3 regions of the Photobacterium japonica genome follow, and region 3 is predicted to be linked to each of the others. Evidence: predicted binding sites of a transcription regulator. Region 3 holds the regulator's gene; each other region holds the start of a gene.

Region 1 (4,384 bases), on a different contig from region 3:
CTTGGCCGTTCACAATGATGCCGGCACCGGTACCGTTGTGCACACTGACTAAAATCGAGTCTTTGCAGTCGCGGCTAGCACCAAAATAGTGTTCCGCCAATGCGAGGCCGCGCACGTCATTACCGACAAAACAGGGCACGCCGTATTTATCGGAGATAATATCCGCCAGTGGCAAGTTATCGACATCAATGGTCGGCATGTATTCGACCACCCCTTTTTCAGGGTCGATCAAGCCAGGCAGCGTAATGCCAAAGGCGACGAGTTCGCGTATTGCGGGCTGGTTTTCGCTAATAAATTGGCGAATATGTTCAAGCAGACCATCAACCAACACTTGTTGGCTGGTATAACTGAAAGGATGGGCGTTGCCTGCGATGAATTTGCCGCTCAAATCATAGAGCGTGATTTCGATGTAGTTACGTCCTAAACGGATCGCTATCGAATGGAACGGGGCCGACTCTGTGGTCAGAGAGATCGCTCGTCGACCGCCGGTAGATGCTTGTTGCGCGACCTCTTTGATCAGGCCGCGCTCAAGCAATTGGCGGGTAATTTTAGTAACGCTTGCAGGCGCAAGCTGACTCACATCAGCAACCTGAATACGTGAGATAGGGCCTTGCAAGTCGATGAGCCGGTAAACCGCTGCACTGTTCAGCTGCTTTACCAGATCTACATTACCAATTTGTCCGCCAGTCATAGTTAATTTTGCTCGTATTCGCCGTTAACAACAGTCGCCCGAACATGGTAGTCACGATCAAAAATAGCCAGGTTAGCGACCATGCCTTTTTTGATAGCTCCCAATGTCTTGTCCACGCCAATGGCGCGAGCTGGATAAAGGGTTGCCATACGAATCGCTTCGTCCAGGGCGATACCTGCATGTTCGACACTGTTTTGAACTGCTTCAATCATCGTGAGTGCCGAACCACCAAGTGTGCCATTTTCATCCACACACTTACCATCACGGTAATATACTTTCTTACCGACAAAAATAAAGTGATCCATGTCCGCTCCTGCAGGTGCAGTTGCATCGGTAACCAAAATAAGTTTGTCACCTTTTATGCGCTGAGCGATACGGATGTTGGCGTAATCAACATGGAAGCCGTCCGCGATAACCCCAGTGTAAACCTCTGGCGTATCATAAATCGCGCCCACCATACCCGGCTCACGCCCTGTAATGGGGGTCATCGCATTGAATAGGTGAGTGGTAAACGTGATACCCGCAGCAAAGCCTGCACGTGCTTCTACATAGGTCGCGTTCGTGTGGCCCGCAGACACCACGATACCCGCTTCAACCAATTGCTCGATGTGTGCGTGTGGGTTTAGCTCTGGTGCCAGTGTCACTTTTGTCACGACATCAGCGTTTTCACAGATGGTGTTGATCATGGTGTCATCAGAACGACGGATGTGATCAACCGAGTGAATGCCTTTTTTCATTACGTTTAGGTAAGGACCTTCAAGGTGCAGACCTAATGAATGATGTTGGTATTTCGCTTGGTACTCACGCTGTGCGACAATCGCGGCTTTCATGTCTTCGTCAGAAGAGGTGATCAGCGTAGGCAGGAAGCTGGTGCAACCTGATTTCAGGTTAGCCAGGTGCATGGTGTGAATCGTGTCGGCATTGATTACATCGTTTAGCATCACGCCACCACAGCCATTGAGCTGTAGGTCAATGAAGCCCGGTACCAGATTGGCACCGTCAAGGTCACGTGTTTCAATGTCGGCAGGTAGCTCTGCCACAGGGCAGACGGCATGAATGTTTACGCCGTCAATGATGACGGCGTAGTTATTCAGCACATCGCTACCGGTAAAAATACGGCAATTGGTCAGTGCGTACATGGATCAATCCTTCGTTACAGGTGCGAAATATTGTTAGCTTCAAGTTCTTGGAAGTACTTAACGGTCTTCACTTTGAGCTCTTGAGTTGAAGGCTCATCACAAACGATCAGTGATTTAGGGTGAAGTTGTAGGGCAGAGACTGTCCATAGGTGATTGACAGAACCTTCTACCGCTGCTTCCAGCGCTTGTGCTTTGTTGTGACCTGTTACAAGGATCATGATCTCTTCAGAATCAAGCAGTGTACCGACACCGATAGTCAGTGCGTACTTAGGTACTTGGTTCATGTCGCCATCGAAGAAGCGAGAGTTCGCAATGCGCGTATCAGCCGTTAGCGTTTTGATACGCGTACGAGAAGCCAATGATGATGCTGGCTCGTTGAATGCGATATGACCATCGTTACCCACGCCACCCATGAACAGATTGATGCGGCCGTAAGACTTAATTTTGTCTTCGTAGCGCTGGCATTCAGTGGCGTGATCTTCGGCATTACCGTTCAGAAGGTTAATATTTTCTTCTTGAATATCAATGTGATTGAAGAAGTTGTTGTACATGAAGCTGCGGTATGACTCTGGGTGATCAGCAGGAATGCCGATGTACTCATCCATGTTAAAAGTCACAACGTGTTTGAAACTTACTTCACCTGCTTGATAAAGCGCGATCAGGCGCTTGTAGGTTGCTAGCGGAGTGCCACCGGTTGGCAAGCCTAGCACGAACGGACGCTCGGCAGATGGCTCGAATTTATTAATACGATCAGCAATATAGCGAGCAGACCACAAACCTACATCTTTAGCTTCATTGAGTGGGATTAGTCTCACGGTGACACCTCATTCCAAGTTAAAATACGGGAAAATCTTAGCGTGTTATCGCCTTTGTTTTGGATAATAAAATAAGTTTTATGATCGAGCTAGCAAATTCGCCTGTTTATTGCCCTTACAGGTGATAAAGATCACAAATGATGACCTTTTAATTTGCGGGGCGAAATTAATTTCTTAAACTGCAAATAACTTAATCGAGTAACTAAAAAAAGTAACTCACATCGCGTCTAAGAAAACCATAGGGGGAACTATAGGGTGAACATTCTTGGATATATGCAAAAAGTAGGTAAAGCACTGATGGTGCCGGTAGCAACGCTACCAGCAGCAGCAATTTTAATGGGTATTGGCTACTGGGTCGATCCAACAGGTTGGGGTGCAAACAGTGCACTGGCAGCCTTTTTGATCAAAGCCGGTGCGGCAATTATCGATAACATGTCTGTACTCTTCGCCGTGGGTGTTGCGTACGGTATGTCAAAAGACAAAGACGGTGCAGCTGCACTTTCTGGTTTTGTTGGCTTCTTGGTGGTTACCACGTTGCTAGCACCAGGTGCCGTTTCACAGATTCAAGGTATCGAGTTAAAAGACGTTCCTGCGGCATTCGGTAAAATTAATAATCAGTTTGTCGGTATCCTTGTTGGTATCGTTGCTGCAGAAATTTACAACCGCTTCTCAACCGTTGAGCTGCACAAGGCGCTATCATTCTTCTCTGGTAAGCGTCTAGTACCAATCATGATGTCTTTCGCCGGTATCTTCATTGCATTCGTACTGATGTACATCTGGCCTGCAGTATACGGTGGCCTAGTGACATTCGGTGAAGGCATCCAGGGTATGGGCGAGATGGGTGCGGGTCTATACGCATTCTTCAACCGTCTATTGATTCCTGTCGGTCTACACCACGCACTGAACTCAGTATTCTGGTTCGATGTAGCAGGCATTAACGATATTCCTAACTTCCTTGGTGGCGCAAAGTCTATCGCTGAAGGTACAGCAACTGTTGGTGTAACAGGTATGTACCAGGCGGGCTTCTTCCCAATCATGATGTTCGGTCTACCAGGTGCGGCATTGGCTATCTACCACACCGCTAAGCCTGAGAACAAAGAGAAAGTTGCTTCTATCATGATCGCAGCGGGCTTCGCATCATTCTTCACGGGTGTAACTGAGCCACTAGAATTCTCATTCATGTTCCTAGCACCTGGCCTATACGTGCTTCACGCCGCGCTAGCAGGTCTATCTGTTTACATCGCAGCAAGCATGCAGTGGATTGCAGGTTTCGGTTTCTCGGCAGGTCTAGTAGATATGGTTCTATCTACGCGTAACCCACTAGCGGTTAACTGGTACATGCTGATTGTTCAAGGTCTTGTATTCTTCGGTCTTTACTACACCATCTTCCGTACGGTGATTGTGAAGTTCAACCTGAAGACGCCTGGCCGTGAAGATGACGACGAAACAGTGAGCGACGTTCAAGGCTCAAAAGAGACGGGCGAACTGGCGAAGCAATACATCAAAGCTCTGGGTGGCGTATCTAACCTAGAAAACATTGATGCATGTATCACGCGTCTACGTCTAACTCTGAAAGACAGCAGCCTAGCTGACGAGAAAACACTGAAAGCACTGGGTGCGATGGGTGTGGTTAAACTAGGTTCAAACAATCTGCAGGTGATTCTTGGCCCACTGGCTGAAATCGTAGCGGGTGAAATGAAGAAAGTCTCTCCATCAGAAGACCTGTCTTCAGTAAAACT
Region 2 (4,384 bases), on a different contig from region 3:
TGGCAATGCGCACGTTTGGTGTACCTTGCTCACGCAGTTGCTTTTTCGCCACAGGAATAAAACGCGGGTAAATACAAATAGCAGCCGTGTTACCTACCGCTGTTTTTGCATCTTTACACAGTGCGATCACTTTTGCGTCAGTGTCGTCTTCATTCAGTGTTGTTAGATCCATTAGTTGAAGCGCACGCAGTGCAGCCGCTTTTAAATCGCTCATGACTTTCTCCAGTCCAATTCTATGTAAACAAGCTAATAAACACTGTTCCTCTACGCCTGACAGTGACAGTCAATGTCACGGCCAAACGGCCCGCGATGTGAACAGTGATACCCGATGCAGCGCACCGCTGTCATTCAGGTATAACGGACTTGATTCCCTGAAGTCTTCTCCCCCTATCGCGAGATCAGGGAGCGAATTGCTATCCGTTTCACCGCGCCGATAACCGCATGATGGGGTTACTCGGCCGTGATGCTCACTTGCACTCACTGGTCATAACATAATGACAAAGCAAGGCAAATACAGCGTAAATCTTATTTCGATGGTACCGGTCAATCATACCAAGGCAGCCTAGGCCTCACCATGAAAGTTGCGTTTCCTAGTGTGGACAATGTGTTTCCATAACGAAAAACTGGCCACCGGAGTAAACAACGCTGCCGTCACTAGGTAAAAAACCGTTCGACGATCCACTGGTACGCAATCCCGCCAACGTAGACCCCGACAATACCCATCACCCCCGATAATACCGGCGGGGCGGGAATAGGCAGTTTAAGCGCTGAAAACAAGATCCCTACGATAAAGCCAGCCGCTAATGCCAACAGTACTTCGCTCATGATTTCTCTCTCTGTCTGCTTTTGCACACAGAAAGTGTAGTCGCCTAAACCACGAATGTAATGCTAGCAAAGGGGGACGGCTGAAACCGGAGCGCAATCGATTTTATGACATATCTTGGTCGCAAGATCGCGGATGTTTACCGTATGTGTTGATCAGGGAGAAGCAGGGAAAGAGAGACGAGAACCTGGAACCTAGATAAAGCAAAAGCAGGGACGAGGGACTAGGAACGAGAAATGCGGGAATCCGTGGCGAGTAGCGGGTTTCGAGTGTCGAGAAAAAACAAGAACTAGAAACTCGAAGACACGACACTCGAATCTCGCTTCCCGTTTCTCTAAACAAACAAAAACGCCGCTGTGGAAGCCACAGCGGCGTTTTTCAATGCGATTCAGACATTCGAGTCTTACATCGATAGGGTCACGAACAGACCTGCGATTGTCGCTGACATCAGGTTAGACAATGTACCTGCTGCTACTGCCTTCATACCGAAGCGTGCGATGTCGTGACGACGGCTTGGTGCTAGACCACCCAGACCACCCAGTAGGATAGCGACTGATGATAGGTTAGCGAAGCCACACAATGCGAACGAGATGATAGCTTGTGTCTTATCAGACATTGCCGCACCTGTTTCAGCAACCAGCATACCGCCATCCGCTGCATCTTTCAGGTAAGGGGCAAAGTTCAAGTAAGCCACGAATTCGTTCACAACCAGTTTCTGACCGATGAATGAACCTGCAACTGTTGCTTCTGACCAAGGCACACCGATCAGGAATGCAAGTGGTGAGAACACGTAACCCAGAATCAATTCTAGTGTTAGGTGAGGCATACCGAACCAACCGCCGATGCCGCCCAACATACCGTTAACCAGTGCAATCAAACCGATGAATGCCAGTAGCATCGCACCAACGTTCAACGCAAGTTGCATACCTGAAGAAGCACCCGCTGCGGCTGCGTCAATCACGTTTGCTGGCTTATCGTCGCCAGACGTTGCGTCGTCTGCCAACTGAGTCACAGGGGTTTCAGTTTCCGGCTTGATGATCTTAGCAAAGAGAAGACCACCCGGTGCTGCCATGAATGACGCGGCAATCAAGTACTCTAGCGGTACGCCCATTGACGCATAACCCGCCAATACACCACCGGCTACAGAGGCTAGACCACCACACATAACGGCAAACAGCTCAGACTGTGTCATCTTCGGTACGAACGGACGAATCACCAATGGTGCTTCCGTTTGACCGACGAAAATGTTCGCTGTTGCAGACATAGATTCTGCGTGAGACGTGCCCAGAACTTTACGTAAACCACCACCAAGAATGTTGATGACAACCTGCATGACGCCCAAGTAGTACAGCACGCTGATCAATGCAGAGAAGAAAACGATGACAGGTAGTACACGTAAGGCAAAGACGAAACCGCCACCGCCGAACAGTTCAAACATTTTGTCTGACGTTAAACCGCCGAACAAGAAGTTGATACCGTCGTTACCATAGTTGATAACGTTAGCAACACCTTGAGACATGCCGTATAGCACGTCACGACCGACTGGTACATAAAGAACAAATGCACCAATAATAAATTGGATGGCAAATGCACCACCAACAGTACGAAGATTAATAGCTTTACGGTTATCAGATAGAAGTACAGCAATCAGTAGCAGTACTACCATCCCAACCAGGCTCATAAACACGCTCATAGTTTATGGCATCCCTCAAGTTAAGTTTGGCGTCTCGACAATTCGGCTCATTAAGAGTCCGGCGCATTATACTCATGCTACGCCGGATAAAATAATGCCGACTTCACAATTTGCAAGGAAATGAAGTGAAAGCAAAACCGCAAACGTGAGACCGATCACAAAAAGCAGGATACGATTGCGCAATCGTTTAACGCAATCGTTTTTTATGTGAGCTTGGTTCACATCGGAATACCAAAAAGTTCAGCGGTGGTTAAGGTAACTACATGCTCAACATCTCGTTCGCTTTCCCCTCGAATCGCTGCAAGTTCATGCAACACATGCACCAATCGGTCTGGTCGGTTCGGTTGCCCTTGATAGCCAGCAATAGGCATATCCGGCGCGTCCGTTTCCAGTAACAACGCCGTCAATGGCAAGGCCGCTATCGTCTGACGTGTCTTATTGGCGCGCGGATAGGTTATCGTACCCCCCACCCCAATATTGATACCTAGATCAAGAAGCTGTTTCGCTTGTGGATAGCTCCCACTAAAAGCGTGATAGACCCCACCGGCAACCGGTGTATGTTGCCGCAACAAACGCACCAATTCGGGAAACGCGTTGCGACAATGCAAGATCACAGGCAGGCGATACTGATTCGCCAATTGGAGCTGTGCGTCCAATAACGCCATCTGTTGATCTTTATTGGCATCAGCAATGGCAAAGTCTAGCCCACATTCCCCGACTGCAACGCATTTGCTGCGCAATTGTGCTCGCAAAAGTGCGTCAGCAGCCAGTGCATCCGCCAGCGCGGTAACATCGTCTGGCGTATGCTCGGCACTGAAGAAGGGGTGCAACCCTAAGGCAAAGTAGACCCCGTCATACTGCGCCGATAAGGCTTGTACCGCGGCCCAATTGCGCACCCCCACGGCAGGGATCACCAACTTTTCGACCCCGACGCGCCGCGCGTCCGCCAAATACTGCGCCGGATCGTCACAAAACGGTGCAAAGTCGAAATGGCAATGGCTATCGATCAGCATCATTACCCCTTGTCGCACGCAAAGCACGCTGGGCCGGATGACGTGGATCGTCCTCGTCATAGCGCACCGGCGCACAACTGCGCCGGTGCTCTGGGGCTAATCCCATGTCTCGACACCAACGGTCATACGCCGCTAGGGCGCGTCGTAATACAGCTATCATGGGGGGCTCTTCTCTATTCCTCGTTCTTTCCTGTTGTGACCACGATCACGATGTCCTCGCTGGCACATCTTGGGTCGACTTGGCCACCATAACAATCATACTTCGGCCACTGGCCAGCACACGATCATACGGATAAATTGGCGCCTTGCCGACCGGATAAATATCGTGTGGCGCCGCTTTGGCGGTATTGATCAACATGTGCCACTCACTACCTTCACGGCTCGGCAACGTAAAGTTCAGTGGATCCCAGTACGCATTGCACACCACGTACAGCTCGTCTTGGGTGATAGGATGGTACACGGTCAACGCCAACGAGTGTGAGTGTTCCGACCAATCTGGCTGATCCGGCTGTACTCCGTGCCAACGAATGCTTACATCTTCCAATACCGCATTGAGCGACATGTGCATGTTCCAGTCGATGGTGGGTTCCGCGGTGCGGATCTCACTGAGTAAGGTCACAAACCGCAGCAAATCGGCATGCTTGTCCACCAGCGTCCAGTCCATCCAGCTAATAGGATTATCCTGACAATAGGCGTTATTGTTGCCCTGCTGAGTACGACGCACTTCGTCCCCCATACTCATCATCGGGGTGCCCAATGACAAAAAGAGGGTCGCCATCATGTTCTTACACTGGCGATGACGCAGGGCTTCAATATCATGGTTGTCGGTCGGCCCTTCCACCCCGTAGTTGCTGG
Region 3 (4,384 bases):
ATGACATTGTGGCAGCAAGCAGGATTGCCGGATGGGGTGATCAATTTGGTGCAAGGCGGACGGGCAACAGGAGAAGCTTTGGCGCAGTCATCCGGCATTGATGGGCTGTTGTTTACCGGCAGTGCACACACGGGTCACCTGCTGCACCGTCAGTTTGCCGGTCACCCAGAGAAAATGTTGGCACTGGAAATGGGCGGCAATAACCCCTTGGTGGTGTCACCGCACTATGGCGACTTGGACGCCACTGTCTACACTATTATTCAGTCGGCGTTTTTAAGTGCCGGTCAACGTTGTACCTGTGCACGCCGATTGTATGTGCCGCGTGGAGAGGAAGGGGAGCAGTTGGTGGCGCGTTTAGTAACGTTAACGCAGCAGCTGCATATCGATGGGCCTTTTGCGTCCCCAGCGCCGTTTATGGGGCCACAAATATCCGTGGCCGCCGCCGATCGTATCGTGCAAGCCGAAGCGGACTTAGTGGCATTAGGGGGAAACAGCCTGCTAACCGCCACGCGCGGGCAAGGGGCGATCGTGACGCCTGCGATCATCGATGTGACTGCCGTCGTGGCGCTGCCGGATGAAGAGTATTTTGGTCCCTTGTTGCAGGTCGTGCGTTATGACACGTTGGCAGACGCCGTGACGTTGGCCAATGCCACCCGCTTTGGGTTATCCGCCGGGTTGATCTCGACCGACGATCCGGAATGGGCGTATTTTCTCGATCATATTCGCGCTGGGATCGTGAACCGTAACCGACCGTTGACCGGTGCCAGTGGCGATGCACCGTTCGGTGGGCCGGGGGCATCGGGTAACTTACGCCCGAGTGCGTATTATGCTGCCGATTACTGTGCCTATCCCATGGCATCGATGGAAGGGGCGCACCCCGAGTTGCCCGCCCAGCCGATCCCTGGCATGGGGAGCGACCTAAACCGCGAAATAGACAGCGAATAGACAGCGAGTGATGTCACCTTGTGAGGAGGGGATGAGATGGAACGGGTAGTGCAATTGTTTGATAATTTGTGGCAAGACTATGTGCAGCGGTTATGCCCGTCGGCGCAAGAGGTACATGACTTGCTGACGGAAGAAGAGCCGCTGCACAATGATCACATCGCATTGCGGACGTTTAATTTACCCAAAGTCGGGTTAGACCGACTTGCCGCGCCCTTCATTGCGATCGGGTATAAGCCGATGGGGAAATACCATTTTGACGGGAAAAAGCTCTATGCCGAGCATTTTGAGCACCCTAATCCCCTTGCGCCGAAAGTGTTCATCAGTGAATTGATGGTGGGGCAATTCAGTGCTTTGTTCCAAGAAACCGTACGGGATTTGATTGAGCAGGTGCCGGAATCGGTGATGCGGGATCCGTCGTTCTTGTTTGGTGGGCGAGTTTGGGATTTGGACTACGCCACCTATGAGTTGCTGTATGCGGAAAGCGAATATGCGGGGTGGTTGGCCGCACACGGCTTTGGCGCGAACCATTTTACTGTCAGCATTAATCACCTTGAACAATTTACTGAGGTGGCAGAAGTGAACCATCTGCTGCAACACAATGGGTTTACTATTAATGCGTCAGGCGGTGAAGTGAAAGGGTCGCCTGCGGTGATGCTGGAGCAGTCAGCGACCTTGGCCGATCAGGTCGATGTAGGCTTTATCGATGGGGTATACACCATTCCCGGTGGCTTTTATGAGTTTGCCAAACGTTATCCGACCGCTGAGGGCGAAGCGTTGTATTCGGGGTTTGTGGAAGCGTCAGCCGATAAGATCTTCGAAAGCACTGATGTGCCTGTGATGGCCAGAGAGCCGTAGCCATACGAGAAATATAGCACCCCGCGCCATCCCTGTTCGATAGCGAGTTCATTACACGGTGCGGTGGTCGCCGTATTTACAGGTGGCGGCTGTCGAGGGGGGAAATCTCTAACCCAGGACGCGCGGTACCATAACGGGGAAGCTCCTGTTGTTCCAAGAAAGATCGTCCATCACTAAACCCGGTGAGCTCTACCGTTGTCGGCAGTGGGAAGGTGGTGCCAGCTGAGAGTGTGGTGTGATGCTGGGAGAAACGTTCAATGTCCATTGCGTGTATTTCCATCCATAGAAATCAGAGTGCCTTGATATGCATAATGTAGCATCAAGTGTGGACGTGGCAAACAAGGAAAAGAGTGAGCTCGCTAACAAATATGCTCTGTGGCGATACATTAAGCCAAAAAAAAGCCGCACATGGCGGCTTTTTTTATAGGTGTGATCCGTACGTTTAGCGCGTACCGTACACCACAATCGTTTTACCGTGAGCAGAAATCAGGTTTTGCTCTTCCAGCATCTTCAAGATACGGCCAACGGTTTCACGAGAACAACCGACGATCTGACCAATTTCCTGGCGGGTGATCTTGATCTGCATGCCGTCTGGGTGCGTCATTGCATCTGGCTGTTTCGCCAAGTTCAGCAATGTTTGCGCGATGCGGCCGGTTACGTCCAAGAACGCAAGGTCGCCCACTTTCTGGCTTGTCACTTGTAGGCGACTTGCCATCTGTGCAGACAGACGCATCAAAATGTCTGGATTGACTTGGATCAGCTGACGGAATTTCTTGAATGAAATCTCAGCCACTTCACAAGGGGTCTTTGCACGTACCCATGCGGTACGCTCTTGGCCTTCTTCAAACAGACCTAGCTCACCAATGAAGTCACCTTGGTTTAGGTAAGACAGGATCATTTCCTTGCCTTCTTCATCCTTGATGAGAACAGCAACAGAACCTTTAACGATGTAATAGAGCGTTTCAGCTTTTTCACCCGCATGAATCAACGTGCTTTTTGACGGGTACTTATGAATGTGGCAATGGGAAAGAAACCACTCTAAAGTTGGATCTGTTTGAGGTTTACCTGGAACCATATTACTAACTTCCTCTGCGTTTGTTGCCCAACAACGACGTCCCTATACGTTTGAGGCCGGGCCTAACAATAATGTAGTTCGCCGTTTAGGATATTCAGTCAACGGCAAGGCTGCAAGCTGACCTGAATAATTAGTTCAGAGTTTATCTTTTTTCGGCACGCTTTTCTTGATATTGATCTATCGGGCGCGGCCATTTTATACCCATAAGTGTGCACATGATCACACGGTTGTTAGATAGTGCCCAAATCCCTCAAAAGTAGTAAGGAGAATGCAATGCAATCACGCGTTAAATGGGTAGAAGGGATGACCTTCTTAGGCCAGTCAAATTCAGGTCATAGTGTGGTGATGGACGGCAATGGTGGCGAAAAAGCTCCCAGCCCGATGGAGCTGGTTTTGATGGCAGCAGGGGGATGCAGTTCGGTGGATGTGGTGAGCGGGTTAACGTCTGCGGGCCAGCCGATCACCGCCTGTGAAGCGCAGATCAAAGCGGTACGTCGTGAGCAAGCGCCGCGTTTATTTACCTCGGCCAATCTGCATTTTGTGGTGACTGGCCACGGGTTGGATGAAACCTTGGTGGCAAAAACCGTGGCGGATTCGTTAGAGAAATACTGCTCAGTGTGTTTGATGTTGGGTGAAGGCGTAGAAATGACTCACTCGTACGAGATCATTGAAGCGTAAGACAGAAAGAAGGGACGAGGGGCGAGTAAGTGCGGAAAAGCAAGGGTGGTCGAGAGCGGTCCTTGGGCCCTAAGGCCCTATGGTAAGAGCGAGAACTGAAGTACTTGAATCTTGAATGAGAAGCGGTATTTTGACCACAGGACCACAGGACCACAGGACCACAGGACCACAGGACCACAGGACCACAGGACCACAGGACCACAGGACCACAGTCGCTCTTACTCGTCACTCGCTACTCGAAAACTCGTCTCTTGTTGCTTTTGCTCTGACTCGACACTCGTCCCTATAAACGCGCAAACTTGTTCTTCGTCCCTGCTTTTCCTACCCAATCTTCCCGGTATCTATCAACTGTTGGATCAAGGGGCGCATGATCAGCTCCATCGCAAAACTCATCTTGCCGCCGGGCACGACTAACGTGTTATGGCGTGACATGAAGGAGCCTTGGATCATCGACAGCAGATAAGGGAAATCGACCTTCTTGATCCCACGAAAGCGGATCACCACAAAACTCTCATCCAAACTGGGGATGGCTTTTGCGCTCAATGGGTTAGAGGTGTCTACCGTCGGCACGCGCTGAAAGTTAATGTGGGTGCGAGAAAACTGAGGGGTGATGTAATTGAGGTAGTCATCCATTGAGCGAACAATCGATTCCATTACCGCCTCACGCGAATGACCCCGATCGCGGGTATCGCGGACGATCTTTTGGATCCACTCCAAGTTCACGATCGGCACCATGCCTATCAATAAGTCGACATGCTGTGCCGCATTGGTGTCACCGTCGACCACCCCGCCATGTAACCCTTCATAAAACAACACATCGGTATTTTCTGG

Evidence for each region. The regulator CRP, encoded in region 3, controls carbon source genes, mostly activating them, when cyclic AMP is high. The targets are predictions, from matches to a motif close to TGTGANNNNNNTCACA.
Region 1: a site for CRP is predicted at 2,766-2,781, ahead of nagE (N-acetylglucosamine-specific PTS transporter subunit IIBC). Genes of this name have one in related genera too.
Region 2: a site for CRP is predicted at 2,661-2,676, ahead of L4C36_RS02905 (NupC/NupG family nucleoside CNT transporter). Genes of this name have one in related genera too.

What each region holds. Positions count from the first base shown of each region.
Region 1 covers NZ_JAKJSN010000031.1:10,178-14,561, reverse strand. The annotation lists gene nagC (DNA-binding transcriptional regulator NagC) at 1-691, opposite strand, end outside; gene nagA (N-acetylglucosamine-6-phosphate deacetylase) at 694-1,830, opposite strand; gene nagB (glucosamine-6-phosphate deaminase) at 1,845-2,645, opposite strand; gene nagE (N-acetylglucosamine-specific PTS transporter subunit IIBC) at 2,901-4,384, shown strand, end outside.
Region 2 covers NZ_JAKJSN010000009.1:141,852-146,235, reverse strand. The annotation lists gene deoC (deoxyribose-phosphate aldolase) at 1-214, opposite strand, end outside; gene L4C36_RS02910 (XapX domain-containing protein) at 655-825, opposite strand; gene L4C36_RS02905 (NupC/NupG family nucleoside CNT transporter) at 1,227-2,516, opposite strand; gene L4C36_RS02900 (TatD family hydrolase) at 2,735-3,532, opposite strand; gene L4C36_RS02895 (DUF5363 family protein) at 3,516-3,689, opposite strand; gene glgX (glycogen debranching protein GlgX) at 3,735-4,384, opposite strand, start outside.
Region 3 covers NZ_JAKJSN010000007.1:194,994-199,377, forward strand. The annotation lists gene astD (succinylglutamate-semialdehyde dehydrogenase) at 1-945, shown strand, start outside; gene L4C36_RS01425 (DUF1338 domain-containing protein) at 982-1,800, shown strand; gene L4C36_RS01430 (hypothetical protein) at 1,877-2,065, opposite strand; gene crp (cAMP-activated global transcriptional regulator CRP) at 2,243-2,875, opposite strand; gene L4C36_RS01440 (OsmC family protein) at 3,149-3,553, shown strand; gene L4C36_RS01445 (phosphoribulokinase) at 3,875-4,384, opposite strand, start outside.